DNA from 2 places in the Massilia sp. CFBP9026 genome. Region 1 is predicted to be linked to the other one. Evidence: predicted binding sites of a transcription regulator. Region 1 holds the regulator's gene; the other holds the start of a gene.
The links. Region 1 encodes sigma-54, which starts transcription at its own class of promoters, with help from an activator protein. Its sites were predicted from a motif close to TGGCANGNAANCTGCTTT; they were not measured.
Positions count from the first base shown of each region.

Region 2: the regulator sigma-54 is predicted to act here: its motif matches at 3,786-3,803, upstream of SOM28_RS03940 (flavin monoamine oxidase family protein).

Region 1 is NZ_JAXCWH010000012.1:18,064-29,662, forward strand. It holds gene SOM28_RS23410 (DUF5694 domain-containing protein) at 1-657, opposite strand, end outside; gene SOM28_RS23415 (enoyl-CoA hydratase/isomerase family protein) at 742-1,827, opposite strand; gene hpf (ribosome hibernation-promoting factor, HPF/YfiA family) at 1,953-2,312, opposite strand; gene SOM28_RS23425 (RNA polymerase factor sigma-54) at 2,388-3,866, opposite strand; gene lptB (LPS export ABC transporter ATP-binding protein) at 3,878-4,630, opposite strand; gene lptA (lipopolysaccharide transport periplasmic protein LptA) at 4,642-5,190, opposite strand; gene lptC (LPS export ABC transporter periplasmic protein LptC) at 5,232-5,840, opposite strand; gene SOM28_RS23445 (KdsC family phosphatase) at 5,852-6,403, opposite strand; gene SOM28_RS23450 (KpsF/GutQ family sugar-phosphate isomerase) at 6,403-7,425, opposite strand; gene SOM28_RS23455 (monovalent cation:proton antiporter family protein) at 7,558-9,537, shown strand; gene SOM28_RS23460 (GGDEF domain-containing protein) at 9,689-10,807, opposite strand; gene SOM28_RS23465 (MOSC domain-containing protein) at 10,980-11,599, opposite strand, start outside.
Region 2 is NZ_JAXCWH010000001.1:966,485-978,083, forward strand. It holds gene SOM28_RS03920 (ATP-binding protein) at 1-221, opposite strand, end outside; gene SOM28_RS03925 (methyl-accepting chemotaxis protein) at 465-2,084, shown strand; gene SOM28_RS03930 (c-type cytochrome) at 2,350-2,661, shown strand; gene SOM28_RS03935 (hypothetical protein) at 2,753-3,484, shown strand; gene SOM28_RS03940 (flavin monoamine oxidase family protein) at 3,849-5,435, shown strand; gene SOM28_RS03945 (c-type cytochrome) at 5,432-5,842, shown strand; gene SOM28_RS03950 (RidA family protein) at 5,863-6,393, shown strand; gene SOM28_RS03955 (TonB-dependent receptor plug domain-containing protein) at 6,458-8,956, shown strand; gene SOM28_RS03960 (pirin family protein) at 9,178-9,879, shown strand; gene SOM28_RS03965 (OsmC family protein) at 9,958-10,341, shown strand; gene SOM28_RS03970 (LysR substrate-binding domain-containing protein) at 10,338-11,270, opposite strand; gene SOM28_RS03975 (XapX domain-containing protein) at 11,433-11,599, shown strand, end outside.

The DNA of each region.
Region 1 (11,599 bases):
ACGGCCTGCCGTCTGGTCATCCATCGCATACACGCGTTCATGCCCCAGCCGCGCTGCCAGCTGCGCCGCGATCGACACGCTTTCGTTGGGATGGACCGCGAGCTTTTGCAGCCGCGCGACCAGGACGTCATCGAGCCCATCGCCGGTGCGGCGCTCGGCGATGGACAGGCGGAGCCACTGGACCACGGCCGACGCCTCCTCGCCGCCCGCCATGAACACGGCCGCCAGATGCCGCCGCTGGGCCGCCGAGGGCGCTGCGGGCCAGGCAGCCAGCAGCTTTTCGGCCTCGGCGGTGGCCTGCGGCACGTCGAGCCCGGTCGCCGCCCTGGCCGGCGCGGTATCCCGGCAATAGGTGTCGACCGCCTCCTGGTAGCGCGCCGCATAACGGCGCATGAAATCGCACTGCGGCCCGGAGCGGTCCTCGACCGCGATCGCCTGCGGCTTCCAGGCCGCGAGCCGTTCGTTCAGCGGAGCCAGGCTCGATGCCTGGAAGGTCCTGGGCAAATGCGCCAGGTGGGGCGAGCCGAGCACCATGATTTCGTTGACCGGCCCTGTCGTGGGGCCCTTGAGCCGGCTCGGATCGAAGGCCGGCTGGTAGTCCTGCGCGGCGGCGCTGCCGCATAAAGTCATCGAGATCAGCAGGGCACGCAGGCGCATCGGTCTTCCTTTCAAATCATGAAGGCCCGATGTTCACACCCCGTCGCTACGATGTCACGCAAAAATGGATATGCATGGAAACGTTTATGCAAGATGCCTGAGCGGATGCGCGTGCTCCGGCCACACCGGTTCGAAGAAGCGCGCCACCATCCCGGGCGTGACCTGGTCGAGCGATGGCGGATTCCATTGCGGCGCATTGTCCTTGTCGATTACCAGTGCGCGTATGCCTTCCAGCACTTCGCCATGCTCGAAATTGTGGCGCACCAGCGAGCGTTCCATGCGCAGGCAGTCGGCCACGTCGAGCGCGGCGCCGCGCGCCAGCAGTTCGTGGGTCACGCACATCAACAGGGGCGAACGCTGGCGCATGGCGGCCAGCGCCTTGTGTGCGAACGGTGTTGCGTCGCCTTCGAGCGATCCCATGATCGCGGCGACCGACGCCGCGCCGAAATGCGCATCGATGCTCTTGCGCCGGACCTGCAATTCGCTTGCCCCCGCCATTGCAGCAAACGGCGCCGCGAAGGCGCGGATCGCCGCCGGCAGCCCGGCGCCTTGCGTCGACGCGATCAATGCCTTCAGGTCAGGCAACTCGGCGCTTGGCACGAACACGTCGGCCAGGCCGATATACAGCGCGTCGGCGGCGCCGATCGTCAGTCCGGTCAGGCCCAGGTAGTTGCCCAGCTGTCTCGGCGCATGCGACAGGAAGTGGCTGCCGCCGACGTCGGGGAACAGGCCGATGTTCACCTCGGGCATGGCCATCCTGGTACGCTCGGTCACGATGCGCAGCCCGCAATCCGGGCCGCCCTGGGCGATGCCCATGCCGCCGCCCATCACGACGCCATCCATGATGGCGATATAGGGCTTCGGATAGAAATGGATCAGGTGGTTCAGCGCGTATTCTTCGGTGAAGAAATCCTCGAGCAGCGCGCTGCCGCCCATCGGCGACGCATGGCCGACCTCATGGAAGAAGCGGATGTCGCCGCCCGCGCACAAGGCCTTCTCGCTGCTGCTGGTCAGTACGACCGCCTCGACCTGCCCGTCATGCTCCCAGGCGCGCAGCACGTCGGTCAGCGCGCGCACCATCTCGAGCGACAGCGAATTGAGCGCCTTTGGGCGGTCCAGGGTGATGATGCCGGTGCGGTTGGCGATGCGGGTCAGGACGTGGTCGGTCATGGCGTGATCCGTAATGGAAAGACATGCATTTTACCGAACACATAGATGCGCGTAGTACCGGGGAGGCTGGATGCAAAAAGGGCGTCCCCTCAGACGCCCTTAGCTAGTGTGAGCCCTGCGCCTGATCAGGCGACAGCAGCGTCTTCGCCGTCGATTTCCGGCATGCGTTTGATCGAAGTACGGCTATGGTCTTTCAGTTGCTGCTTGTGTTTGAGGATCTGTCGGTCCAGCTTATCCATCAGCGTATCGATCGCGGCGTACAGGTCTTGTGCAACGCTTGCCACGTGCAGGGTCTTTCCCGACACCTGGACGTTGATCTCTGCTTTCTGCCTTTTTTCTTTTTCAGTGAGGTTGTCGACGGCCAGGAAGACGTGGGTGTCGATCACCTGGTCGAAATGGCGAATGATGCGCTCGAGCTTATTCTGAACGTATTCACGGATGGCGGGGGTTACTTCGAGATGATGGCCACTGATTGTGAGGTTCATACACACTCCTTTGAAAATGTTGCACCGTGTGGACCGCACCAACGCGACAAGGCACGACGGGTGTGGACGGCGCAGTTACAAGGACTTGCGGAGGCTTACAGGGGGTATCTTGAGGGCTTCACGGTATTTTGCAACCGTGCGGCGCGCGATGACCATGCCTTGTTCCCCGAGCATCTCCGCGATCTTGCTATCGGATAAAGGGTTCCTAGGGTCTTCTGCTCCTGTCAATTGTGCGATGAGCGCACGGATTGCCGTCGAGGATGCTTCGCCTCCCGCCTCGGTGGCAACGTGGCTGCCGAAGAAATACTTCAACTCAAACATGCCGTGCGGGGTCAGCATGTATTTCTGGGTTGTGACACGAGAAATTGTGCTCTCGTGTAGGCCTAGTGTATCAGCTATCTCACGTAAAACAAGGGGCCGCATGGCAACCGCGCCATGGGAGAAAAAATTGCGCTGGCGCTCGACGATGGCCTCCGCCACACGCAGGATGGTGTCGAAACGCTGGCGCATATTCTTGATGAGCCACTTCGCTTCCTGCATCTGCGCGCCCATCTGCGCCTCGCTCTTGCCCTGCTTGAGCAGGCTGGCGTACAGGCTGTTGACGCGCAGGCGCGGCATCACGTCGGGGTTCAGGGTGACCGCCCAGCCGCTCTTGGAACGGCGCACGATCACGTCCGGCACCACATAGTCCGACACGTTCGAAGCGAACGCCGCGCCCGGGTGCGGATTGCATTGGCGCACCACGGCCTGCACCTCGCGCAAGTCTTCGTCGTCGCAGTCGAGCGCTTTTTTCAGCTTGCTGTATTCGCGCTGGGCGAACCAGCTCAGGTAACCCTCGACGATCTTGAGGGCCATGCGGCGCGTGACCATCGGCACACCCGGCATGCGCCGGATCTGCAGCGCCAGGCACTCGGCCGCGCTGCGCGCGCCGACGCCCACCGGGTCCATGCTCTGCACCAGCGCCAGCGCGCAGCGCAGCTCGTCGATCTCGATATCGAGCTCTTCGGGCAACCGCGCGTGGATCTCGTCGAGCGGTTCCTCGATGTAGCCGTTGTCGTCCAGCGCATCGATCACCAGCTCGGCCAGCGCACGGTCGCGCGCCGACAGGGTGGCTTCGCGCACCTGTTCCATCAGGTGTTCGCGCAGGGTGATGGCGCAGGCTTCCAGTTGCGGGCGGCCGTCCTCGTCCTCGCCGCCGCTGCCGGAAGACGGCGCACCGCCCTCGCTCCAGTCGGCATCAACGCGATCGTTGTCGGCGCCGCCCTCGAAACCTTCGCCATCCTGCGCCGGCGCACCCTCGCCCTCGGCCTGCTGGCCGGGCGCCGGCGGCGCTTCGCCGCTGGCGGGTGCATTGTTGATCGCGCCATCGGCCAGCAAACGCACCGACCGGTCGAGCGGATCGTCGAGCCGCTCGAGCAAGGGGTTATCGCCCAGTATCTGCTCGATCTCCTGGTGCAGCTCGAGCGTCGACAGTTGCAGCAACCGGATCGACTGCTGCAGTTGCGGCGTAAGCGCGAGGTGCTGCGAAGTGCGGAGTTGCAGGGACTGTTTCATCTAGGCGTCGCTCACATGCGGAAGTGTTCACCCAAGTACACGCGGCGCACCGACTCGTCCGCGATGATGTCGTCAGGGCGGCCGGAGGCAAGCACCGCGCCCTGGTTGATGATGTAGGCGCGGTCGCAGATGCCAAGCGTCTCGCGCACGTTGTGGTCGGTGATCAGGACACCGATCTGGCGCTCCTTCAGGAAGCGCACGATGCGCTGGATCTCGATCACGGCGATCGGGTCGACGCCGGCGAACGGTTCGTCGAGCAGCACGAAGCGCGGATTGGTCGCCAGCGCGCGCGCGATCTCCACGCGGCGGCGTTCGCCTCCCGACAGCGACAGCGCCGGATTCTCGCGCAGCTTCTCGATCTGCAGGTCGGCCAGCAGGGTGTCGAGGCGCTCGTTGATCTGGTCTTTCGACAGCGGCTTGCCGTTGTCCTTCTGCAGCTCGAGCACGGCGCGGATGTTCTCTTCGACCGTCAGCTTGCGGAATACCGAGGCCTCCTGCGGCAGGTAGGACAGGCCCAATACGGCGCGGCGGTGGATCGGCAGGCTGGTGATGTCGGTGCCGTTGATGTCGATCGAGCCGGCGTCCGACGGCACCAGGCCGACGATCATGTAGAACGAGGTCGTCTTGCCGGCGCCGTTCGGGCCCAGCAAGCCGACCACTTCACCGCATTCGACCTGCAGCGACACGTCGCGCACCACCAGGCGCTTGCCATAGCTTTTCTGCAGGCCCTTGACGACCAGGGTGCTGCAATCGCCCAGCTCCATCGGGATTGCCGTCATTGCGCTCCTCCGGCTGGGGTGCGCTTGGGCGAGAGGATCAGGGTGCCGCGACCGCCGCCAACCTTGCTCTGGCCGCTGACGTCGTTGCGCACGGTGGCCACTTCCTTGCGGCTGTCATACGAGATGAAAGGGCCGGTGACCTGGTTGCTCAGTTGATCGTTTTCCAGTTCCTTGATCAGGGCATTCGAGTACAGGCGCACCAGCTCGGCGCGCTCGTCGTACTCGATGCGCTCGGCCTGGCCCTCGACCCACAGGTTGGGACCGCCGTCGCGCTTCTGGCGGAACGTGGTGAGCTTGCCGTTGTTGGCGGTGAGCGTTACCGTCATATAGCCTTCGGGCGTTTCCCTGACCACGGCGCGGTCGGCCTTGAGCAACAGCGTACCGCGGGTAAGGATCACGTTACCAGTAAGGGTACGCACGCCGTTGACCCCGTCGAGATCGGCGGAATCGTATTCGACCTGCGCGGGCTTGAGCGAGTCGGCACGTTCGGCGGCTGCCGTCAGCGACAGCAGGGAAAGGAGTACGGCGGCAAATAATTTTTTCATGATAGGGAATGCTGGTCCTGGGTTATCACACGGTGCAGGGCTTACTGGCGCGGGCGTGGCGGATAGATTATCTGGCCTCGGCTGGACATGTGCACTTGCTGGGTGGCGTTGTTGGCGACCATGCCGGTGCCTTTCACGCTCGATGCCCCAAGCTGCAGGTCAACCGGGAGGTCGGTCTTGACGATCTCTTCGTCGGGTAGCACGGTCAGCGCCTGGCTACGCAAGTGCAAGGACTCGCTCTGCGCGGTCTTCGGGCGCTGCAGGTCGACGTCGCCCATCAGTTCGACCCGGTGCTCTTCGTGGAACACCTGGGCGTTCCTGGCGACCACCGTCATTGGCGGGCGGCCCGGCTCGACGCCGCGCAGCAGCGGCTGGTCGACATGCGAGACGTCGCCGCGCGGGATGTGGGCCAGGTGCTTGCCCGACAATACATAGCTCGGCTGGCCATTCTCGGTCATGCGCACGAACGAGAAATTCTCGACGATGTAGTCCGGTTCGTCCGGCGGCCCGCCCAGCTGGGCGTCGATGTCGGAGGCCTGCATCAGTTGCAGCAGCCAGAAGCTGCCGAAGGCGAAGAAGACGCCGATCACGATCATCGCCAGGAGATTCCAGCGATGCGCGGTACGCTTGTTTTGGACGATGGTGGCCATGGTGCGTGACCTCAGGCGAAGTACGGCGCGAGCGCCTGGTCATAGGTGCCCTGGGCGCGCATCACGAGATCGCACACCTCGCGCACCGCGCCGCGGCCGCCGCCATTCTTGGTGACGTAGTGCGCGCGGTGCTGCACCTCTGGATGGCCGGACGGCACCGCGACGGCGAAGCCGACGCGCGCGAACAGCGGCAGGTCGATCACGTCGTCGCCGATGTAGCCGCACTGCTCGGCGGTGAAGCCGGTGGCCTCGAGCAGCTTGGCGAAGCCGATGCGCTTGTCGTGGATGCCCTGGTGGACGTGCGAGATGCCCAGATCGGCCGCGCGCTTGACGACGATCGGCGACAGGCGCGCGCTGATGATCGCGGTCTGCACGCCGGTCTTGTTCAACAGCTGGATGCCCAGGCCGTCGAGCACGTTGAAGGTCTTGGTGACTTCGCCGTCGGGACCATAGGTCAGGCTGCCGTCGGTCAGCACGCCGTCGACGTCGAAGATCATGACCTTGATGCGGGCCGCGCGTTCCATATGGGCCAGCGGGGTAATGGCGGGAATGAATTCACTCATCAAATCACCTTGGCGCGGGTCAGGTCGTGGATGTGCAGCGCGCCGACCAGGCGGTCGTCTTCATCGACCACCAGCATCTGGTTGATGCGGAATTCTTCCATCACGGCGACGGCGTCGACCGCCAGCTGCTCGGGGCGCACGCGGCGCGGGTTGGCGTGCATCACGTCGCGGATCTGGATGTCCGAGAAGTCGTGCATGCGCTCGATCACGCGGCGCAAGTCGCCGTCGGTGAACACGCCGACCGGACGGCCTTCGGCGTCGACGATGGCGGTCATGCCGAGGCCCTTGCGGGTGACTTCGAGCAGCGCTTCGACCAGCGAAGTTTCGGGGCGCACGCTCGGCACCGCGTCGCCGCTGCGCATCACGTCGCGCACATGGGTCAGGAGGCGCCGGCCCAGCGCGCCGCCCGGATGCGACAGCGCGAAGTCTTGTTCACGGAAGCCGCGCGCGTCGAGCAGCGCCACGGCCAGCGCATCGCCCATGGCGAGGGTGACGGTGGTGCTGGTGGTCGGCGCCAGGTTGAGCGGGCAGGCTTCCTTGTCCACCGCGATGTTCAGGTGCACGTCGGCCAGCTTGGCCAGGCGCGAGGCTGGTTTACCGGTCATGGCGATCACGCGTGCGCCAAGACGCTTGACGGCCGGCAGGATGTCCAGGATCTCTGACGATTCGCCCGAATTGGAAATCGCGATCAAGACGTCATTTTTGGTGACCATGCCCAGGTCGCCGTGCGCGGCTTCGCCCGGGTGCATGAAGAAGGCCGGGGTGCCGGTGGACGCCAGGGTGGCGGCGATCTTGCGGCCGATGTGGCCCGACTTGCCCATCCCGGACACGACCACGCGGCCGTCGCAGGCCATGATCAGCTGCGCGGCGCTCACGAAACTGTCGTCGTCGCCCAGGCGCGCCTGCAGCGCGCGGATGGCGTCCGCTTCGATCGACAGCGTTTCGCGGCCCAGGTCCAGGACGCGCCGGGCCAGGGTTTCGTCAAAACTTTTCGGCATTATTTTTTCATCGGTTACACTCATTTTGGCAGTATAAACGAATTGGGAAAGCAAAAAACTTGCCAGTCGTAACAAACGATAACAAGCGACCGCCGCACCACACCTGGCTAGTGCCATAAGATCAACACTTTTGCTGTTTATCCCAGCTTCGCACCAATGCATTCCGGCCTCGAACTCACCCTCCTCCTTCTGGGCTGCGCCGTCCTGGGCGTGGTCGTCTTCCGTAGCCTGCAACTGCCGCCGATGCTCGGCTACCTCGCCGTCGGCGTCCTGATCGGCCCCCATGCCCTGGCCCTGGCCGAAGACAGTCCCACCACCCATGCGCTGGGCGAGTTCGGGGTGGTGTTCCTGATGTTCTCGATCGGCCTGGAGTTCTCGCTCGGGCAGCTGCGCTCGATGCGGCGCATCGTGTTCGGGCTGGGCCTGGCCCAGGTGGTGTCGACGATCGCGGCCGCCATGGGGATCGGACTGCTGGCAGCCTGGCTCCTGCCCGGCATTGCCCTCGGCTGGCAGGCCGCCTTCGCGCTGGGCGGCGCGCTGGCGATGTCCTCGACCGCCATCGTCGTCAAGCTGCTCACCGAGCGGCTCGAACTCGAAAGCGAGCATGGGCGGCGCACCGTCGGCATTTTGCTGTTCCAGGACCTGGCGGTGGTGCCGCTCTTGATCATGATTCCGGCGCTGGCGCGCGATCCGGAAGACCTGGCGATCACGCTCGGGGTGGAAGCGGTCAAGGCGGCGCTGGTGCTGGCCCTGCTGCTGTTCTTCGGCCAGAAGCTGATGGGACGCTGGTTCACGATCGTCGCCAAGCGCCGCTCGCAAGAGCTGTTCATGCTCAACCTGTTGCTGGTGACGCTGGGCGCGGCCTGGATCACCGAGCAGGCAGGCCTGTCGCTGGCCCTCGGCGCCTTCGTGGCCGGCATGCTGATCTCCGAGACACCTTACAAGTACCAGGTGGAAGAAGACATCAAGCCGTTCCGCGACGTGCTGCTCGGGCTGTTCTTCATCACGATCGGCATGCTGCTCGACCTGCGGATGGTGATCGAACACTGGTGGCTGGTGCTGCTCCTGCTTGCGCTGGTGGTGCTGCTAAAATTCGGCTTGATCGCCCTGCTCGCCCGCGCCTTCGGGGCGCCATCCGGCACGGCACTGCGCACCGGCCTGGCGCTGGCCCAGGCGGGCGAGTTCAGCTTCGTGCTGCTCAATCACGCCTCCAGCTCGAAGCTGGTGGATTCCTACGTGATGCAGCTGGTGCTGGCCTCGATGGTGCTGTCGATGCTCGTCGCGCCCTTCCTCATCGCCAGTATGGACCGTATCGTGCTGAAGTTGGCGGCCAACGAATGGATGACGCAGTCGCTGCAGCTGACCCAGCTGGCGACGCGCGCCATGAAGACGCAAGACCACGTGATCATCGCCGGCTTCGGGCGCAACGGCCAGAGCCTGGCGGCCCTGCTGAAAGAAGAATCGCTGCCGTGGCATGCGCTCGACCTCGATCCGGAGCGGGTACAAGAGGCGCAGTCGGCCGGCGCCGCGGTCTCGTATGGCGACGCGGCGCGGCGCGAGAGCCTGGTCGCGGCCGGCATCGGCCGCGCCAAGGCGCTGGTGATCACCTTCGCCGACACACACCACGCGCTAAAGGTGCTGCACTTGGTGCACGAGCTGGCGCCGGCGCTGCCGGTGATCGTGCGCAGCTACGACGATCGCGATACCGAGGTGCTCAAGGCGGCCGGCGCCACCGAGGTGGTGCCCGAGGCGCTGGAGAGCAGCCTGATGCTGGCCTCGCACGCACTGGTGACGCTGGGCGTGCCGCTCAGGCGCGTGGTGCACCGGGTGCAGGCGGCGCGCGACGACCGGTATGCCAGCCTGCGCGGCTACTTCCACGGGGCCGGCGACAGCGGCGCCAGTCTCGAGCCGGGGCAGGTGCGGCTGCATTCGGTGCGGCTGCATGCGCAGGCCGGTGCGGTCGGCAAGAGCGTGGCGCAGCTGCGGCTGGCTGATGTGGCGGCCGAGGTGACGGCATTGCGGCGCGGCGGCGAAGATGTCGAGCCGGGGCCAGAGGTGGTGCTGGCGGCGGGCGATGTGGTGGTGGTGCGCGGGGATGGAGAGGCGGTCAGCCGGGCCGAGGACAGGTTGTTGTGATCCTGGCAGGCGGTCGTGTGGGAAATCACGCGGCTCGAGCACGTCGTTCCCGCGCAGGCGGGAACCCAAGTTCTGCAAATGCCGTCGAGACGCCAGCAAACTTGGGTCCCCGCCTTCGCGGGGACGACTGGGTTTAGCTTAACGTGTACGATTACGCGAAGGTGACGACCTTGTTGCGGCCACCGGCCTTAGCCTGGTACAGCGCCGCGTCGGCCGATGCTACAAGTTCCTGCGCGACTCCTTCGATCGCGTTGTCGCGAGCGAAATCCGATAGCGCTGCGACCCCGATCGACACCGTCACGTCGACCCGCTCGCCGCCGCCCAGGCTCACCGGCTCGGCGGCTACGCTGGCGCGGATGCGCTGGGCGACCATGCTCGCGCTTTCGAGGTCGGCGTCGATCAGCAGCACCACGAATTCTTCACCGCCGAAGCGGCCCAGCGCATCGGACATGCGCAGCTCGGCCTTGATGCGGCCGCAGACCTCGCGCAGCACGTCGTCGCCGCCCTGGTGGCCGACGGTGTCATTGACGCGCTTGAAGTGGTCGATGTCGATGTACATGCAGGAGAGGCGATAGCCCTGGCGCCGCGCGCGCGCGATTTCTTCGAGCAGGCGGCGGTCCATGTAGCGGCGGTTGTAGACGCCGGTGAGCGAATCGGTGAGGCCGATGTATTTCAGCATTTCGTTGCTGATCACGTTTTCGAGGCAGATCGCGATGATCGAGCCCATGTGCTCGACGAAGTCGGTGCCCAGGTTCGGCGTGAAGCGGGCCGGGTCGGCGCTGCCCAGGTTCAGGCTGCCGATCAGGCGCGTATTGCGCAGCAGCGGCACCAGGGCCACGCTCTGCAGGCCGGCGGGCGGATGCGGGAACACGGCGCAGTGCTGCGACGGCGCATACGGGCCCAGGATCGGACGCGGACGGCGCTCGGGCGACATGTCGAAGCCGAGTTCGACCGCATGCTCGCAGAACATCAGGTTGGGGAACTGCTCGAAATCGACGCCCAGGCGGTGCATGACGGTATAGATGTCGGCATCCGGGTCGACCAGCGACAGGGTGACGGTGTCCAGTTCCGAGATCACCGGCAGCGTGCGGAAGATCGTGCCGACCAGCTCAGGAAAGCTGCCGGCGCCCACGATCTGCAGGTCGAAGGCCTGGTGGCGGCACATGATTTCGTGGTTGCGCTCGGCCTGCTCGAGCAGGTACGCCATGCGCGCGCGCAAGGTCTCGTTTTCCGCCATTAGTTCTCGCGTCGACGCGCTCGGCTCATGCATGGAGCATTCCTTTCAGCAATAACCGTAACATTACGCCATCCACTCTTGCTTGGATATGAAAAACCGCCTGTCGGCATCGCGGAAGATGCGGGAATAGGCGATTTTGCGACACTGTTGCGGTGCCGCCGGCTTCGACCTGCCGTCGTACTTACCGTTGCACTTACCGTCGTACTTAGAAAGCAAGCTCGGCGTTTAGTTCCTGGCCCACGCGCAAAATGCGGCCGATGCCGTCCTCGACGATGACGTTCATGCCCAGCGTGACGGCGCCGTCCATACGGGCGTTGGCGCGGTAGGTTTGCAGGATGTCGAGCGGGTCGGGGCCGGGGATGCCGGTGGCTTGGTCGACCGACGGAATCGGGCAGCGGGCGCAGGGTTTGACCGGGCGCAGTTTGATTTCATCAAAGGAGAACTCGGCCACGAAGTCTTCTTCGAAGGCGTCGATGCCGTCCACAACCATATTGGGACGGAAGCGGTTCATGGGCAGCGCGGCGCGGCCGGCTTGCGTCAACTTGCCGTTCAGGTCATCGAGCGAGGACTGGCCGATCAAGAGGATCGGGTAGCCGTCCGAGAAACGGGCCGCGGCGGGCAAGCCGCCAGTCCATGGGCTGATCTTGGGTCGCACGACGTCGGGGCGGAAGCGCACCAAGCGGCATGGGGCGCCAACAGCGTTGGCGAACCAGGCGGAGGCATCGTCGCCGCAGTCGGCGGCCAGGACGTGGTCGTCCCAGATGAGCACTTCGATCGCCGGCGCGTCGAGGTCGTGCGCCAGCGGCAGGCGGATCGGAGACAGGC
Region 2 (11,599 bases), on a different contig from region 1:
TGGTGGGTGAGGGCGAAGGCGCCCACCGTCAGCGTCGCGCAGGCGACGCCGGTAAGCAGTACGCCGCGGCGCGACCAGACGCTGGTGGCGCACAGCACTACCACCACGTACAGCACCGCGATGGCGATGTCGAGCGCCGTGAAGGCGTCGACCGCGAAGATCGCGAGCGTGAGCAGCACCACCCCGGCGGCGCGCAGGTTCGAATCCGGTGACTGGAACATGTCCTCTTTCTTTTGTTATAGGCGGCGCTTGCCGCATCCCTTGTCCTGGTCTTTCGACCAACTGGAGTATATGGCAAGTAACCGTCTGGCGGGAGTGGGCCGGCATTAAACCTAGGTATAGCTAGCCGATACCAACATCGCATGGTGGGGCCGGGCTTGCCTGCATATCATCAGTCTCATGAGCGGTCCCACGCACCGTTCCGGGCCCCGACGCGGCCCGCAACCTGAGAAGGATAATGAATAATGAAATGGTTCCAGGACTTGAAAATCGCCACCAAGATCATGCTGGCCGTCGCCGCGATGGCGGCGCTGATGGTATTGCTGGCCGCCTTCGGCGTGGCCCAGATGGGCAAGCTGCACGCGGCGGTGGGCGAGATGCAGCACAAATGGCAGCCCAGCGTGAGCGGGATCCTGCAGATCAAGGGTTCCCTTCTGCGCTACCGCACCTACGAGGTGCAGCACGTGCTGTCCGACGGCGACGCCGACCATGTCTATTACGAGTCCGAAATGGCGCGCCAGATGGCCACCCTGCGTTCGCAGCTCGACACCTACCGCGGCCTGGCGCTCCCCGGCGCCGAAGGCGACACGCTGGTGCAGTTCGAGGCGTCGCTGAAGACCTACCAGGACGCCGCGGGCCAGGTGACGGCGCTGTCGCGGGCCGGCGACAAGGCCGCGGCGCGTACGCTGCTGCGGGGCGAATCGCGGCGCCATAATTTCCGCAGTACCGACCTGGTGAACCGGCTGGTCGACCTCGACGAGGCGGGCAGCGCGGCCGCCGCGGCGCAGGCCGAGACGGTCTATCGCCAGGCCCACGCGCGGATCGTCGCTCTGCTGGTGGGCGCGGTGATCGTCGGCGGCCTGCTGGCGTACTGGATCGCGCGCCAGATCGCGGCGCCGCTGCAGGAAGCGGTGGCGATCGCCGGACGCGTGGCCCAGGGCCGGCTCGACGGCGAGATCGTCGCCCGCGGCAACGACGAAACGGGCCAGCTGCTGGTGGCGCTGGCCCGCATGCATGCGCGGCTGGAGGATATGGTGCGCCAGATCCGCGCCGGCGCGGTGCACGTCGAGCGGGTGGCGGGCGACATCGTGGCGGGCAGCCGCGAGCTGGCCCAGCGCGCCAGCACCCAGGCGGCGACGCTGGAGGAAACCGCGGCCACGATGGAAGAGATGAGCGCCACGGTCGCCAACAACGCGGCCAATGCGCTGCGCGCCAGCGAGCTGGCCGCCAGCGGCGCGCGCGCCGCGGTCGACGGTGCCGGCGCAATGGCGGAAGTGGGCGCCACCATGGATAGCATCAGCGAATCGGCCCAGCGCATGTCGGGCATCGTGGCCGTGATCGACGAGATCGCGTTCCAGACCAATCTGCTGTCGCTGAACGCGGCGGTCGAGGCGGCGCGCGCCGGCGAGAGCGGGCGTGGTTTCGCCGTGGTGGCCGGTGAGGTGCGCCACCTGGCCAACCGCAGCGCCGCTTCGGCGCGCGAGATCCGCCAATTGATCGAGGAAGCGCTGGCGCGGGTGCAGGCCGGGGCCCGGGTGGCGGGCGACGCCGGCGCGGCGGTCAAGGAGGTCGCGACCGGCGCCGGCCAGGTGGCGGCCATCATGGCCGAGATCAGCGCCGCCTCGCGCGAGCAGAGCACCGGCGTCGAGCAACTGAGCCGCTCGCTGGTGTCGATCGACGAGGCCACGCGCCACGACGCCGACCTGGCCGGCCATTCGCTTGCCGCGACCGCGGAACTGGAACGGCAGGCGGTCGGCTTGGGTCGCCTGGTCGCGGCCTTCCGCCTGGCTCCAGCCACAAGCGCCCCGGCGCTGGAGGGGGATCGTCGCGGTGCGCGCAGGCTGGCTGCGCCACAACCGGCATGACGGCGCCACACTCACCGTGGCGGGAGGCCGCCATGCGTCCGAGTGAATACCTGCGGATCGCACTGATGGCCGCCGCGGTCATGCTGGTCGCGTGCGGATCGACCGCGATCATCGTCCATACGCCCTGGCCGCAACTGGCGATCCTCACTTGATGGGGTCGCAATCGCGCGGCATTGTCGGCTATCATGCCGGGTGCGTGAGGGACGAGGCGGTCGGTCCCTCTGCACAGCGCCCCATTGTCACTACAGTCCTTACAGGAGCACCTATGAAGAACACCATGATCCTGGCCGCGACCATCGCCGCCGCCGCCGCGATGCCCGCAGCCCACGCCAGCGCCGACCTGGCCAAGGCCAAGGCCTGCATGGCCTGCCACACCGTCGCCTCCAAGCTGGTCGGCCCGTCCTACAAGGATGTCGCGACCAAGTACGCGAAGGACGCCGGAGCGGAGGCGCGCCTGGCATTGAAGATCCAGAAGGGCAGCAGCGGCACCTGGGGCCCGATTCCGATGCCGGCCAATCCGCAGGTCAGCGATGCCGAGGCGCAGACGCTGGCCAAGTGGATCCTGGCACAGAAATGATTCATCGGCGGCGCCGCCCGGCGCCGCCGCTTCCGCGCCACTGGCGCGGTCCTTGCATACGGGCGAGGCACCTGAACGACAGGACCCGCCCATGTTCCTCCCGAACGACGTCATCGAGTATCTTGATGCTCCCGGCCGTCCGCTCCGCATCCTGTGGATCGACCCGGCCGGCGCCCAGGTCTATTTTTATGCGCTTGGCATTCCGGGAGCCGTGCCCCGGACGGCGTCCTTGCGCGTCTTGTACGCGGCGGTACGGGAGCGGCGCGCGCGCCTGCTGCGGCCCGATCCCTGGCGCGCCGTCAGCCCCGCGGGCGCCCCGTCCGATAGCCAGCGCCGCCGTCAACTGAAGGCCTGGAACGTGGTGCGCACGCTGCACCAGGACCTCCCGGCGCTGTACCTGCCGCGCGAGCGCGCCGCCATGGTGGCGGCATGCAGCGCCGCGCATGGCATCGCTCCCGCCAACATCATGCGTTACCTGCGCCGCTACTGGGAACGGGGCCAGACCACCGACGCGCTGCTGCCGGATTACGCCAACTCAGGCGCGCGCGGCAAGACGCGCATGACGAGTGCTGGCGTCAAGCGTGGTCGGCCGCGCAAGGACGCGGCGCCGGGCGCCAACATCGACGATGCGCTGCGTGCGCTGTTCCGCGACGCGGTGGCGCGCTACGCGGCGACGCACCGCCGTTTCTCGCCGGCCGCGGCCTACCGCCAGATGCTGGCCGAGCACTTCGTCGATGCCGCGCCCGGAGCCATCCCGAGCTACGGCCAGTTCAGCTACTGGATCGTGCGCGACGGCTTGCTGCCGCCCGCAGCGGTGCGTTGATTATTTCCCCAGCCCAATAAGGTGCGTCGTGACGCCACGGCGGTGCACGGCCGCGTCGGCGGACCTTGGCGGGTCGCATGCCGCCCACCGCCCGGGCCGCTGCGCTGCTGCTATCGGTGGATCTGAATAATGTTTGCGCCGCCATCATTCAAATTTCGCCAGACTTTTCTGTACATACGAGTGTGAACTGACGGCGCCGAATTCCGTATGCATAGATTGACTTACAGCCTTCTTACATTCGGATCATTGATAAATAATCTTTATTTTGTCCGGATTTTATAGCGCGAAATCCTCGCCTTGATGGCATGGCGATTGCTCTGAGGCCACCTGTTTGAGTCCTTTGTATTGACATGTGGAGGTGTGGATGAGCGCTGTGAAATCGCCGCTGACCCGGCGTGCTTTCCTGTACCGCGCGGCCGCCGTCGGCGGCTCGGCGCTGTTGTTGAAGTCGATGAATGCGTGGGGCATGGGCATCGCCTCGAAGGTGACGGCGCCGCCGCCGCTCACGGGCAGCGGCAAGGGCAAGAAGGTCGCCATCCTCGGCGCCGGGCTGGCTGGCCTCTGCGCGGCCTACGAGCTCCGCAAGCTGGGCTACCGGGTGCAGGTGCTCGAGGCGCGCCCCTACGCCGGCGGGCGCTGCCAGACGGCGCGCCGGGGTTTCAGGCTGCGCGAGCTCGGTGGCGAGGAACAGCTGTGCCGCTTCGACCGCGGCCACTACATCAACCACGGACCGTGGCGCATCCCGCTCGACCACCAGTCGACCCTGCATTACGCCCGCGAATTCGCGGTGCCGCTCGAGGTGATGGTGAACGAGAACGACCACGCCTGGGTCTATCTTGAGGAAGGCGGACCATTGTCGAAGCGGCGCCTGCGCGGGGCGCAGATCAAGGCCGACATGCGCGGCCACGTCGCCGAACTGCTGGCCAAGTCGGTCCAGTCGCGCCAGCTCGACGTGCGATTGAGCAGCGAGGACCAGATGCTGCTGCTCGACTACCTGGCGCGCGAAGGCGCCCTCGGCGCGGGCGACCTGGCCTACAAGGGCCGCAGCGGGCGTGGCTTCGCCACCAATCCGGGCGCCGGCCTGGTGCCGGGCGCCGGCACGCCGTCCGACCCGCTGGCCTTCGGCGACCTGCTCGCGGCCAGGGTGGGCAAGGTGTACAGCGCGGTGCAAGAATTTCCGATGCACGCGACCATGTTCCAGCCGGTGGGCGGCATGGACCGCATCCCGCAGGCCTTCGCCGCCCGCCTGGGCGACACGATCCGCTACGGGGCCGAGGTGCGGCGTATCCGCCAGGACGCCGCCGGCGTCACCATCGACCTGCACGACACCGCCAGCGGCCAGGCCTCGAGCGTGAAGGCCGATTATTGCCTGTGCACCTTGCCGCTATCGGTGCTGCGCATGATCGACACCGATTTCTCGCCCGGCTTCAAGGCGGCGCTCAAGGCCGTGCCCTATGCCCCGGTCGGCAAGATCGGCCTGCAGATGGGGCGCCGCTTCTGGGAAGAGGACGACCATATCTACGGCGGCCACGTCCTCACCGATCTCAAGGGCATCAACACGATCTCGCTGCCGTCGAGCGGCTGGCAGCAGCGCAAGGGTGTGGTGCTCGGCTACTACAACTACGCGCTCGACGCCATCGAAGTCAGTGCGCTGTCGCCGGCGCAGCGGGCCGAATTCGCGCTGGCCGCCGGCGAAAAAATCTTCCCCGCCTATCGCAGCGCCTACGAGAACGCGTTCTCGGTGGCCTGGCACCGCGTGCAGTACAGCCTGGGTGGCTGGGCCGAATGGAACGAGGCGGCGCGCCGCGACGCCTATCCGCTGCTGCTCGAGGGCGAGGGCAGGGTGCAGCTCGCCGGCGAACACCTGAGTTATCTCACCGGCTGGCAGGCCGGGGCCATCGAATCGGCCTGGCAGCAGATCGAACGGCTGCACCGGAGGGCGAGCGCATGAAGCCCATTTTCACGCGTTTGGCGCTGGCTGCCTGGCTGTGCGCGGGTGCGGCCTTGGCCCAGACGGCGCCAGTAGCCGCCGACGGCAAGACCCTGTTCGCGAAGAATTGCGCGGCCTGCCACCAGGCCGACGGACGCGGCATCCCCGGCGCCTTCCCGGCGCTGGCCGGCAGCGCGCTGGCGATTGGCGCCCCGGCCGAGGCGACCGAGGTGCTGCTCAAGGGCCGCGGCGGCATGCCCGACTTCAGCGGCAGCCTCGATGACGCCGACATCGCAGCCGTACTGAGCTATGTCCGCGCCAGCTGGGGCAACCGCGCCGCGCCGGTCGGGGACGCCGAGGTCGGCGCGCTGCGCACTGCCCTGCAACTGCCGCCGGCCAGCCGTAACCGTTTCGGCAACAAGCATTGAACCGTTTTCTTCCAACCACCATGAAAGGCCTGCTGATGAAGATTGTCGACCGCCGTCCCGCCATACGACTCGCCGCCTCGCTGCTCCTGCTGCCCCTGCTGTTGCCGGTCGCGGCCAGCGCCCAGGACATCGTGCGCCACAAGATCCCGAACTCCGATTTCCCGATCGCCCAGGCAGTGAGCGTGCCGCCCAACGCCACCATTCACTTCATCAGCGGCCAGGTGCCGCCGGTCGTGCACAAGGAGCGCGATCCGAACTCGATCGCGGCCTTCGGCGACACCCGCACCCAGACGGTCGGCGTCCTGCAGCGCATCCGCGACATCCTGCAGGGAATGGGCCTGGGCATGGGCGACGTGGTCAAGATGCAGGTGTTCCTGGTGGGCGACCCGGAGCACGGCGGCCGCGCCGACGTCACCGGCTTCATGGCCGGCTATACCCAGTTCTTCGGCGGCGCCCAGCCCAATCTGCCGGCGCGCGCGGTGATGCAGGTGGCGGCCCTGAGCAATCCGGGCTGGCTGGTGGAGATCGAGGTGGTCGCCGCGAAGAAGTAGGCAAGCAAAACGCAAGAAGCAAGCAGGGCTGTTCTCGTCCAACAATTCCAACTAGGGGAAACACATGGTCAAAGGCTTTCTTCATACCGGCATCGCCGGCCTGCTCACCTGCGGCATCTGCGCCCACGCCGCCGCCGAACCCGGCCCGGACGCCGGGCGCGACGAGGACAATGCGCCCGCCAGCGCCGCGGCGCCGGCGCCTGATGCCGCCGCGCAGGGCGTCGCCAACAGCGGCGTGGTGATCGTCACCGGCACCCGGGCCGCGGGCCTCACGGTCGAGAACAGCGCCTCGCCGATCCAGGTGCTGGACGCGGCCTCGCTGGGCCGCACGGGCCAGCCCGACCTGATCCAGGCGCTGTCGCAGAACCTGCCTTCGCTGAATGCCCAGGCCTTCGGCAGCGATATGGCGAACATGACGCTGTCGGCGCGGCTGCGCGGCCTGAGTCCGAACAATACGCTGGTGCTGGTCAACGGCAAGCGGCGTCACGGCACCGCCAACCTGGCGGTGCTGGGCGGCCCTTACCAGGGCGGCGCGGCGGCCGACCTGAACTACATTCCGGTGGCGGCGATCGACCGCATCGAGGTGCTGCAGGACGGTGCCGCGGCGCAATACGGCACCGACGCCATCGCCGGCGTGATCAACATCATCCTCAAGTCGAACAGCCGCGGCGGCACCGCCAACGTCAACGGCGGCGGCTATATGGACGGCGGCGGCCATACCGGCGATGGCATGGCCAATATCGGCCTGACCCCGTTCGCCGACGCCTTCCTGAGCCTGACCGCCGAGACCAAATACCACGGCTTCTCGGAGCGCGGCGGCATCGATCCGCGCGTGGTGGACCCGGCCACCATGGCCGAGATGCCTTCCCTGGTCAACGCACCCGGCTACCCCTACCTGAACAAGATCCAGGGCGACGCCCAGTACCGCCAGCACATCGCCGCCGCCAATTTCGGGGTCGACTTCAACAGCGATACCTCGCTGTACAGCTTCGCGACCTATGGCAAGAAGGAAGCGCGCGCCTGGGAGAACTACCGCATGCCGAACCGGCTGCCGCAGATCTATCCCTTCGGCTTCAGCCCGCAAGAGACCTTCGACGAGGAAGACTATGCCTTCACCCTCGGCATCAAGGGCCGGCTGTTCGGCACCTGGAACTGGGACCTGTCGAGCACCTACGGCAAGGACGTGGCCAAGCTCGGGGTGGCCAACTCGGCCAATATCTCGCTGTACACCGACACCGGCGCCACGCCGCTCGAGTTCGATGCCGGCGAGTTCCGCGCCAGCCAGTGGGCCAATAACTTCGACCTGAGCCGCGAATTCGACGTCGGCTGGGCCTCGCCGCTGACCTTGGCCCTGGGCCTCGAGCACCGCCGCGACACCTACGAGATCGTCGCCGGCGATGCGGCCTCACGCTACAAGGAGGGCTCGCAGTCGTACCCGGGCTTCTCGCTCACCGATGCCGGCAGCCATGACCGCAACAACAAGGCCGCCTACGTCAACCTGGCGGTCCAGCCGCTGCCCGGCTGGACGGTGGACATCGCCGGCCGCTACGAGCGCTTCAGCGACTTCGGCAACGCCAAGGTCGGCAAGCTGACCAGCCGCTACGACTTCTCGCCGGCGGTGGCGCTGCGCGCGACCTACAGCAACGGCTTCCGCGCGCCGACCCTGGCCGAGTCGTATTACTCGGCCACCAACGTCTCGCCGCGCAGCGCCTTCGTGCAGCTGGCGCCGAATTCACCGGGCGCGCGGCTGGTGGGCATCGATGGCCTCAAGCCCGAAGCCTCGACCAATATCAGCGCCGGCCTGGTGCTCAACCCGAGACCCGGCCTGGCGATCACGCTCGACGCCTACCAGATCACGATCCGCGACCGCATCGTCGGCAGCGGCGCGCTGTACGGCTCCGGCGGCGCGGTCAATGCGCCGGCGGTGACGGCGGCCATCCTCGCCAACGGCAATGTGCTCGACCCGACCGTGGTCCAGACCGGGATCAACATCTTCTCCAACGCGGTCAATACGCGCAGCCGGGGCATGGAGGCGGTGGCCACCATGACCAGCAACTACGGCAGCTACGGGCGGGTCGACTGGTCGGCGGCGGCCAACTACAACCATGTGGAGGTCATCAAGATCAACCAGGCGCCGCCCCAGCTGCAACCGCAGACCCTGCTCGACGAGACCGCGATCTCGCACCTGGAGACCGCCTCGCCGCGCATGCGGGTGAACCTGGGCGCGCTGTGGAAGGTGGGCGCCTGGACCGTCAACCTGCGCGAGAACTACTTCGGCAAATCGTCGGAGCAGTTCTCGTCGGACGGCTCGATCTACTACGAGAACACGATCAAGCACAAGCTGCTGACCGATCTCGAGGTGAGCTACCAGTTCAGCAAGGCGTGGACCCTGTCGCTGGGCGCCAACAACCTGTTCAACGAGTACCCGGACATGGTCAACCCTTTAGTGCTGGCGGAGCAGCGCGCCAACCTGGACAATGGCGCGGTGACGATCTACCCGGCCTTCTCTCCCTTCGGCATCAACGGCGGCTATTACTATGCCCGCGCCAGTCTGAAGTTCTGATGAGGGAGAGACCCTGCGGGTGGCAGCGTCGCGGCCGCCCGCAGGGCTTCGAGGGTATGTTCGAAAATCTCGATGATAGGACGCTAAATTACCCGTTTTTCAAGTCCTCGTGGCGCGAGCATAATGACTCCATCGCATCGAACGCAAGACAGATCGACCGGCGGATTCCCCGCCCTGGCGATCGAGCGCTTCGATGATCACCACCACGAAAGGATGACACCATGTTGAACGTACGTAAAAGCAATGAACGCGGCGGCGCAAGCTTTGGCTGGCTGGACTCGAAGCACACCTTTTCCTTCGGCCACTACCACGATCCGAAGCACATGGGCTTCGGTCCGCTGCGCGTCATCAACGAGGACAAGGTGCAACCAGGCCGCGGTTTCGATTCGCACGGCCACCGCGACATGGAGATCATCTCCTATGTGCTCGACGGCGCGCTGGAGCACAAGGACAGCATGGGCAACGGTTCGGTGCTGCGCTACGGCGACGTGCAGATCATGAGCGCGGGTTCCGGTGTGGTGCACAGCGAGTACAACCACTCGAAAACCGAGGGCGTGCACTTCCTGCAAATCTGGATCATGCCGAACGTGGGCGGCGCCGAGCCACGCTACGAGGAAAAGCACTTCGACGCGGCCGACAAGACCGGCAAGCTGCGCCTGATCGGGTCGCCCGACGGCCGCGAAGGTTCGGTCTCGATCCGCCAGGATGCCGCCCTGTATGCGACCATCCTCGATGGCGAGGACGAGGTCAAACTTACTCTGGGCGCCGGCCGCCAGGCATATGTCCACGTGGTGCGTGGCCAGGTGACGGTCAATGGCATCGCCCTGGAAGGCGGCGACGCGCTGAAGGTCACGGGTGAAGAAGCCGTGACCCTGGCCCAGGCCGCCGGCGCCGAAGTGTTATTGTTCGACCTGCCACAGTAAGCAAGCATCAGGAGCCATGTAGAACGCCGTCCCGCCAGCGGGGCGGCGCCACGATCACCACGATAACAGGAGACGACCATGCAAGTGACGACCACCCGCGGCAACGATAAGCTTCAATACAAGATCAGGATCGGCAAGCACTGCTTGACCACCGATGCGCCGGAAGCCTTCGGCGGCGACGACAGCGGCCCCGAACCGCACGATCTGCTGGCCGCGTCCCTGGCCGCCTGCACCGCGCTGACCGTGACGATGTACGCGAAGCGCAAAGGCATGCAACTCGACGACGTGCGGGTCGCCATCGACCACGGCCAGCAGGACGGCGCCTACGAGCTGCGCCGCCAGATCGAATTCGTCGGCCAATTGAGCGATGACGAACGCGCCCGCCTGCTCGACATCGCCAACAAGTGCCCGGTCCACAAGACCCTATCCGGCACGATCCACATCCACACCGAGGCCGTTTAAGCCTCTACGGGACCCGCGCACGGGTCGGGCAGCATGCGGGCGAATGTCGCGCCCATCCGCATGCGCTCGATCCACCACTTGAGCGCGGCGCCATCCTCGCCGCTGCGCCAGGCGAGATAGAAAGTCTCGTCCGCCTTCGGCTCCACCACCTGTTTTTCGATCAGCAAGCCCTGGTCGATGGCTGGTCGCGCCCATGCTTCCGGTAGAAAACCGAAGCCGAGGCCCTGGACCTGGAACTCGTACTTGGTGCGCATATCGGGCACCGCCAGTGTCTCCTGCCCGAACAGCAGGCCGACGGTGCGTGCGCCGAGCACCCGCGCCGAGTCCGAAACCGAGATCGCCCGGTAGGGAAGCAAGTCGGTCTTGTCGAGCGGATGTTCTAGCCTTGCCAGCGGATGGTGCGGGGCGACCGTGAACACGAAGGCGCTGGTGCCGAGCGGTTCGGCGGTATAGCCGCCGCCCGACGGGCCCTCGCCGGCGGCGCCCACCAGCAGGTCGACGCGGCGGTCGAGCAGGGCGTCCCAGGTGCCCGACAGCGACTCGCGCACGATGCGTAGCCGGGTCTGGTCGGCCACGCCATAGAAGGCTTCGATATCGGGCTGCAGGGCGCCGGCCGACAGCACCGAATCCATGCCCAGGGCGATCTCGGTCTCCCAGCCCGAGGCCACGCGCCGCACCCGCGATTCGAGGTCGCCGGCGGCGCGCAACAGGTAGCGGCCTTCCTTGAGCAGTTCCTGGCCGGCCGCGGTGAGGGTCACCTTGGGGCCGAAGCGGTCGAACAGGCGCACGCCGAGGTCGTCCTCGAGCTTGGAGACCGTGTAGGAGATGGTCGAGGGCACGCGAAACAGTTCTTTCGCGGCCCCGGCGAAGGAGCCGCGGCGGGCGATGGTTTCGATGATCTGGAGGGCGTCGAGGCTGAGCTTGAGCAATTGTAGGTCCCGTGGTGCGTGATGGCGCCATGGTAGCGCCAAGGCGCGGAACACACCAAGCCCCCGGGCTTTGAAAATAGCAATCTGATTCTATCGCCGCGGCGATGGTCTAACGATACTGGAATGAACGGGCGCCGGGTTGGCGCCTCCCGCAAGGAGGAGCTGGACATGTATCTGATTTCACTGGGCGCCGGCATCCTGGCCGGCCTGTTGTACGGCCTGATCAACGTGCGCTCGCCGGCGCCGCCCGCCATTGCCCTGATCGGCCTGCTCGGCATGCTGATCGGCGAACAGATCGTCCCGGTCGCCAAGCGCCTGATCGAGGGCGC